DNA from 2 places in the Kitasatospora sp. NPDC096147 genome. Region 2 is predicted to be linked to the other one. Evidence: riboswitches for the same ligand, from Rfam matches in the RefSeq annotation. Region 2 holds a riboswitch; the other holds the start of a gene.
What was found. A riboswitch is a leader RNA that binds a small molecule or an ion and turns the genes downstream of it on or off. The one in region 2 is predicted to bind cyclic di-AMP.

Region 1 (3,201 bases), on a different contig from region 2:
GCCGACGCTGACCCCGCCGCCCGCGGTGACCTTGGGGTGGGCGTACTTCAGCGGGCCGTCCAGGCTGACGGTGGCTCCGCTGACGGCGGTGACGGTGCGGTAGTCGTAGTGCTCGGAGAAGCCGTCGGCGTCGGGGGCGCCGGTCGGGGTGACGGCGAGCTCGTCGCCGACCTGCCAGCCGGCCGGGGCTGCGGCCAGCTTGATGCTGGTGTCGCCGGCCTTCAGCGCGCCGGCCGCGCGGACCCAGGCCGTCCGGCCCGAGCCGGCCAGCTTGAGCCGGCCGGAGCCAGTGACCCAGAGGCCGGTGTCGCTCTCCACCAGACCCATCCCGCCGCCCTGGAAGCGGCCCTCGTTGACGCTCGGGAAGCGCACCGCGTGGACGGTGGCGGCCCCCTGCGGGGCGAGGGTGAGCGCGCCCCGGACCTCGACGTTGCCGTTGGCGGTGAGCGAAACGGGACGATCCGGGGCAAAGGTGAGCGAACCTGACGCTTCGACCAGCAGCGAACCCACCGTCACGTCCCGGTCCAGCAGCACGTGGTCGGTGATCCGCACCGCCGCACCCGGGCCGGGCGCGGCCCCGCCGCTCCAGCCCGCCTGGTCGGACCAGGCGCGCGGGCGCACCGGCGCGGCGGTCGAGGGGGCGACCCCGGGCACCGGCTCGCCGGAGGTGGCGGCGGTCGACGGGGAGGCCGACGGGGAGACGGAGGACTCGGCGGACGGACTGTCAGAGGCACTGGGAGAACCACCGTGCGCATGCGAATGATCGGGCGGCGGCGGAGGCTGGGCTCCCGAGAGGACGTCAGGACCACTGCCGCTGCGCCGGATCACCTCCTCCACGCCGACCGCCGCGAGGGCGGTGCCGATCGCCAGGCCGATGAGGAGCTTCCGGCGACTGACCCTTGCCGATCCGTTGTCCGACGGGCCCGGCTGGGGCCCTCTCGCGTGCCGCATGACCCGAAGCATAGGCAAATCCCTTGAGCCGCAAGGAATTTGAACAGAATCGATCGGAATCGACATCCGGATCGACAGCTTCCGATTCATGAAGAGTCGGTAAAGAAACCATGATCAGCGTCACAGGGGTTTGCGGTTTCAACTTAACTCTGCCTAACGTGACGCCCTGTTCGTGACCACACGGACCCAGCCCCTCCGGAACGCCGAATCCTGCCGCCGGACGGGTCGGCAGCTCATCAGCACCGCGGCAGGGGCGGGGGAACCACAGGTAAGTCGCCTGGTACCGGTCACACATGACCGTTCTCAGGCTTGGGGTGAAGCCGTGCTCAGGCACGGCCGGGCAACTCCAGCCCGAATCCGACAGCTCACCTCGCAGGCGTGGGAGAGGAACGCGTCTTCGTGCTGTCCAGCACCACTTCCAAGCGTGCCCGCCGACTCATCGCCGCCACCGGCGTCGTGGGCATCGGCCTCACCATCCCGACCCTCACCGCCGGCACCGCCTCGGCCGCCTCCGTCTCCACCTGGGACAAGGTCGCCGCCTGCGAGTCGACCAACGACTGGTCGATCAACACCGGCAACGGCTTCTACGGCGGCCTGCAGTTCACCTCCAGCACCTGGGCCGAGTTCGGCGGCAAGCAGTACGCGCCGCAGGCGAACCAGGCCACCAAGGCCCAGCAGATCGCGATCGCCGAGAAGGTGCTCGCGGTCCAGGGCCCCGGTGCCTGGCCGGTCTGCTCGGTCCAGGCGGGCCTGACCAAGGGCGGCGCCCCCGCCCAGGTCGACACCTCCGCCGCCAAGGCCGAGACCCCGAAGGCGGCCCCGCAGGCCGCCGCCCCCAAGGCCGCCGAGCAGACCGCGCAGACCGCGCAGACCGCCGCTGCCAAGAGCTACACCGTGGTGGCCGGCGACTGGCTCTCCACCATCGCCCGCGACCAGAACGTCGAGGGCGGCTGGGAGAAGCTCTACGAGCTCAACAAGGCCCAGCTCCCCGAGGGCCCGCACGTGATCTACCCGGGCCAGCAGCTCACCCTGGGCACGGTCGCGGTGGCCGCCCCGGCCCCCAAGCCGGCCGCGCCGCAGTCGGGTTCGTCCTCGAAGAGCACCGGGAACGGCGCCGCCACGGGCACCTCCGCCACCACCAAGGCGAAGAAGGCCGCCACCGAGACCACCACCGTGGCCACCGGTTCCAAGGCCGCCGCGATCAACTTCGCGCTCTCCAAGGTCGGCCAGGCGTACGTCTACGGCGGCAGCAGCAACGGCGGCTGGGACTGCTCCGGCCTGACCCAGGCCGCCTTCCGCCAGGCCGGCGTCTCGCTGCCGCGGGTCGCCAACGACCAGGCGGACGCGGCCACCCGGGTTTCGCTGGACAACCTCCAGGCGGGCGACCTGCTGTTCTGGTCCAACAACGGCGCGAACTCCGGCGTCTACCACGTCGCCATCTACCTGGGCGGCGGCAAGTACGTCGAGGCGGCCAACCCCCGCGCCGGCGTGAAGACCGAGACCATCGCCAACTGGGCCCCCGACTTCGCGGGCCGCGTCTGACGACGGTGTGAAGCGCTGCCCCCGGAGCTCTGGTCGGCTCCGGGGGCAGCGCCGTATCCTGCCGCCATGGCCAAGGTCACCGTCTCCCTGGAAGCCGACTTCGCGATCGAGCTGATGCTCCTCGCCGGCACCCGGAACCCGCAGGACGCCGTCGAACTGATCCTCCGTGACTACCTCGCGCGCAGCCGCCGCACCGAGGCACGGACCGGCGATGCCGCCGACGAGAGTCGGCTGGTGAAGCCGGACACCGCCGTCCAGGAGGGCTAGGGGCTGTCTCCTTGATGGGGGCGGCTGTGACACCGTGCGGCTCCGCCGGCCGCTTGGGCGGGCGTCGTTGAAGGGTCCCTACCTACCCGTTGGCGGGCAAGGAGCGCGCGTGGCTCGGCGGCGCCGGGGCACCTCCCGGCCGGAGGCTGGGATGCCGAAGGCGGGGCGGGGGCCACCCCCGGCCGGAGGCTGGGATGCCGAAGGCAGGGCAGGGGCCACCCCCGGCCGGAGGCTGGGGGAGAGTCCATGCGAACATCGGCGACCGACGAGAAGCCGGCGAAGGCCCCCTGCCCGATGCCGGGCAAGGAGGGCGCGTGCTCCGGCGGCGCCCGCTCGGCGGGGCCGGGCGGCACGGGTCGGCGCCTCAGCCCGGTGGCTGTCGACCCGGCCACGGGCATCGGGCGGGTGGAGCCGCCGGTCGGTGGCGTCGCCGCGCGCGGG
Region 2 (3,201 bases):
GCCGCGTCGTGCCGTCGGCGGCTCCGCCCCGGGGCCGTCCTCGGGCACGCTCCCGGCGGGGCGGGCCCTGCGGGGAGGGGCGCCGCCGCCGGGTTACCGTTCACGGCATGCCGGAAAGCGCCGCCCCGACCCAGCCCTCCCTCTTCACCTGGGAGTTCGCCGCCGACCCGTACCCCGCGTACGCCTGGCTGCGCGAGCACGCCCCGGTGCACCGCACCACCCTGCCCAGCGGGGTGGACGCCTGGCTGGTCACCCGGTACGCGGACGCCCGGCAGGCGCTGGCCGACGCCCGGCTCTCCAAGAACCCGGCGCACCACAGCGGGCAGGCGCACCGCACCGGCCGGGTCGGCATCCCCGGGGAGCGGCAGGCCGACCTGATGACCCATCTGCTGAACATCGACCCGCCGGACCACACCCGGCTGCGCCGGCTGGTGTCCAAGGCCTTCACCCCGCGCCGGGTGGCCGAGTTCCAGCCCCGGGTGCAGGAGCTGACCGACCGCCTGATCGACGGCTTCGCGGCCCGGGGCGAGGCCGACCTGATCCACGAGTTCGCCTTCCCGCTCCCCATCTACGCGATCTGCGACCTGCTCGGCGTGCCGCCGGAGGACCAGGACGACCTGCGGGACTGGGCCGGGGCGATGATCCGGCACCACGGCGGCCAGCGTGGCGGGGTGGGCCGGGCGGTGAAGAAGATCCGCGGCTACCTGCTGGAGCTGATCCACCGCAAGCGCGCCGATCTCGGCGAGGACCTGATCTCCGGCCTGATCCGGGCGAGCGACCACGGTGAGCACCTGACGGAGAACGAGGCCGCCGCGATGGCCTTCATCCTGCTGTTCGCCGGCTTCGAGACCACCATCAACCTGATCGGCAACGGCACTTACGCGCTGCTGCGCAATCCGGTGCAGCGGGAGCGGCTCCAGGACTCGCTGCGCCGGGGCGAGAGCGCCCTGTTGGAGACGGCGGTGGAGGAACTGCTGCGTTACGACGGCCCGGTGGAGCTGGCCACCTGGCGGTTCGCCACCAGCCCGCTGGCCATCGGCGGGGTGGACATCCCGGTCGGCGACCCGGTGTTGGTGGTGCTGGCCGCCGCCGACCGCGATCCGGCGCGCTTCTCGGACGAGAACACCCTGGACCTGGCCCGGCAGGACAACCCCCACCTGGGCTTCGGCCACGGCATCCACTACTGCATCGGCGCCCCGCTGGCCCGGATGGAGGGGCAGCTCGCCCTGGCCGCCCTGCTGACCCGGCTGCCGGATCTGCAACTGGCCGCCGATCCGGCCGATCTGCGGTGGCGCGGTGGCCTGATCATGCGGGGCCTGCGGGAGTTGCCGGTCGCCTTTACCCCGGAGTCCGCAACTCCCCTGACCTGAGCGGACATCAGCTGACGGCGTGTCGGAGCAATCTGATCGTTCGTGATCTGAATGCGTATCAATCAGGCCACCGGGATACGGTTTGTGGACGACCCACAGCGCTGTGTGATTCCGGTGTGATGTGTTCGACATAAGCTTGTGATCCATCGGCTCATCTGCTTACCCTCCCTGGAGTCCGCAGCTGCGGACCCCGCGCGCGGAACGCCGAATCCTGCCCGCCGTGCACCGGGACACCGACCAGACCCTTGGGCAGGGGCGGGGGACCCACTCGTACGTCGCCGTCCCCCACGGCTTGGGGTGAAGCCGCCGAAAGGCGGCCGGGCCACCTCCCGGTCCGAACCCGACAGCTCACCTCGCAGGCGTGCGGAGAGGGATTCTTCATGCTGTTCACTGGTTCGGGCCGTCACCGTCGTCGTACCCAGGCCGAGAAGGCCGTCGCCGTCGTGGGCGTCGCCGGCGTCGGCATCGCCCTGCCGCTGATGGCCGCCACCGGCGCCTCGGCCGCCCCGGTCTCCACCTGGGACAAGGTCGCGCAGTGCGAGAGCGGCGGCAACTGGTCGATCAACACCGGCAACGGCTTCTACGGCGGGCTGCAGTTCACCTCCAGCACCTGGGCCGGCTTCGGCGGCAAGGCGTACGCCGCGCAGGCCAACCAGGCCACCAAGGGCCAGCAGATCGAGATCGCCGAGAAGGTGCTCGCCTCCCAGGGCCCCGGCGCCTGGCCGGTCTGCTCGGTGAAGGCCGGTCTGACCAAGGGCGGCGCCCCCGCCCAGGTGGACACCAAGTCCGAGACCAAGGCGTCCCGTTCGGAGAGCCGCCCGGCCGCGCCGAAGACCGAGGCCCCCAAGGCCGCGCCGAAGGTCGAGACCCCGAAGGCCGCCGCGCCGAAGACCACCGCGCCGAAGGCCGAGGCCCCGAAGGCCGCGCCGCAGCAGCAGGCCGCGCCGAAGGTCGAGACCCCGAAGGCCGCCGCGCCGACGGTGAACGCCCCGAAGCACGCCGCGCCGAAGACCCCGGCCGCCGGCAACTACACCGTCCAGGCCGGCGACACCCTCTCGGGCATCGCCGCCGCCAAGGGCCAGGACTGGCACCAGGTCTACCAGGCCAACCAGTCGGTCGTGGGCGGCAACCCGGACCTGATCTACCCCGGCCAGGTCCTCCAGCTGGGCTGATCCGACGCTCCGTCAGCCGGAGGGGCCGCACCGTGATCCGGTGCGGCCCCTCCGGGCGCGTCGCTGGTGTGCCCCGGGTGAACTACCGGTGGGTAGCAAGGCCACGAGGTGAGACAGGACCAAGGTCAGCGTGGTCCCGGGCCCGGGTGCGGTTAGGCTCTGGACGTATCGACCACACAGCCCCGCTTCCGCAAGGAGATGCCTCGTGCCGTCCATCGATGTCGTCGTAGCCCGCGAGATCCTCGACTCCCGTGGCAACCCCACGGTCGAGGTCGAGGTCGGCCTGGACGACGGCAGCACCGGCCGTGCCGCCGTCCCGTCCGGTGCCTCGACCGGCGCCTTCGAGGCGCTTGAGCTCCGCGACGGTGACAAGAACCGCTACTTCGGCAAGGGCGTCGAGAAGGCCGTGCTGGCCGTCATCGAGCAGATCGGCCCGGAGCTCGTCGGCTACGACGCGACCGAGCAGCGTCTGATCGACCAGGCCATGCTCGACCTGGACGCCACCCCGGACAAGTCCTCGCTCGGCGCCAACGCCATCCTCGGCGTCTCGCTCGCCGTGGCGCACGCCGCCTCCGAGGCCAGCGACCTGCCGCTGTTCCGCTACCTCGGCGGTCCGAACGCGCACGTGCTGCCCGTCCCGATGATGAACATCCTGAACG

Region 1: linked by a shared signal. The riboswitch ahead of ACIRBX_RS37385 (transglycosylase family protein) and the one ahead of ACIRBX_RS28410 (transglycosylase family protein) in region 2 are both predicted to bind cyclic di-AMP.

Annotation. Positions count from the first base shown of each region.
Region 1 covers NZ_JBIWFX010000024.1:28,646-31,846, forward strand. The annotation lists gene ACIRBX_RS37380 (hypothetical protein) at 1-951, opposite strand, end outside; cyclic di-AMP (ydaO/yuaA leader) riboswitch at 1,143-1,343, shown strand; gene ACIRBX_RS37385 (transglycosylase family protein) at 1,330-2,493, shown strand; gene ACIRBX_RS37390 (hypothetical protein) at 2,560-2,760, shown strand.
Region 2 covers NZ_JBIWFX010000011.1:34,578-37,778, reverse strand. The annotation lists gene ACIRBX_RS28415 (cytochrome P450) at 108-1,370, shown strand; cyclic di-AMP (ydaO/yuaA leader) riboswitch at 1,595-1,746, shown strand; gene ACIRBX_RS28410 (transglycosylase family protein) at 1,751-2,542, shown strand; gene eno (phosphopyruvate hydratase) at 2,748-3,201, shown strand, end outside.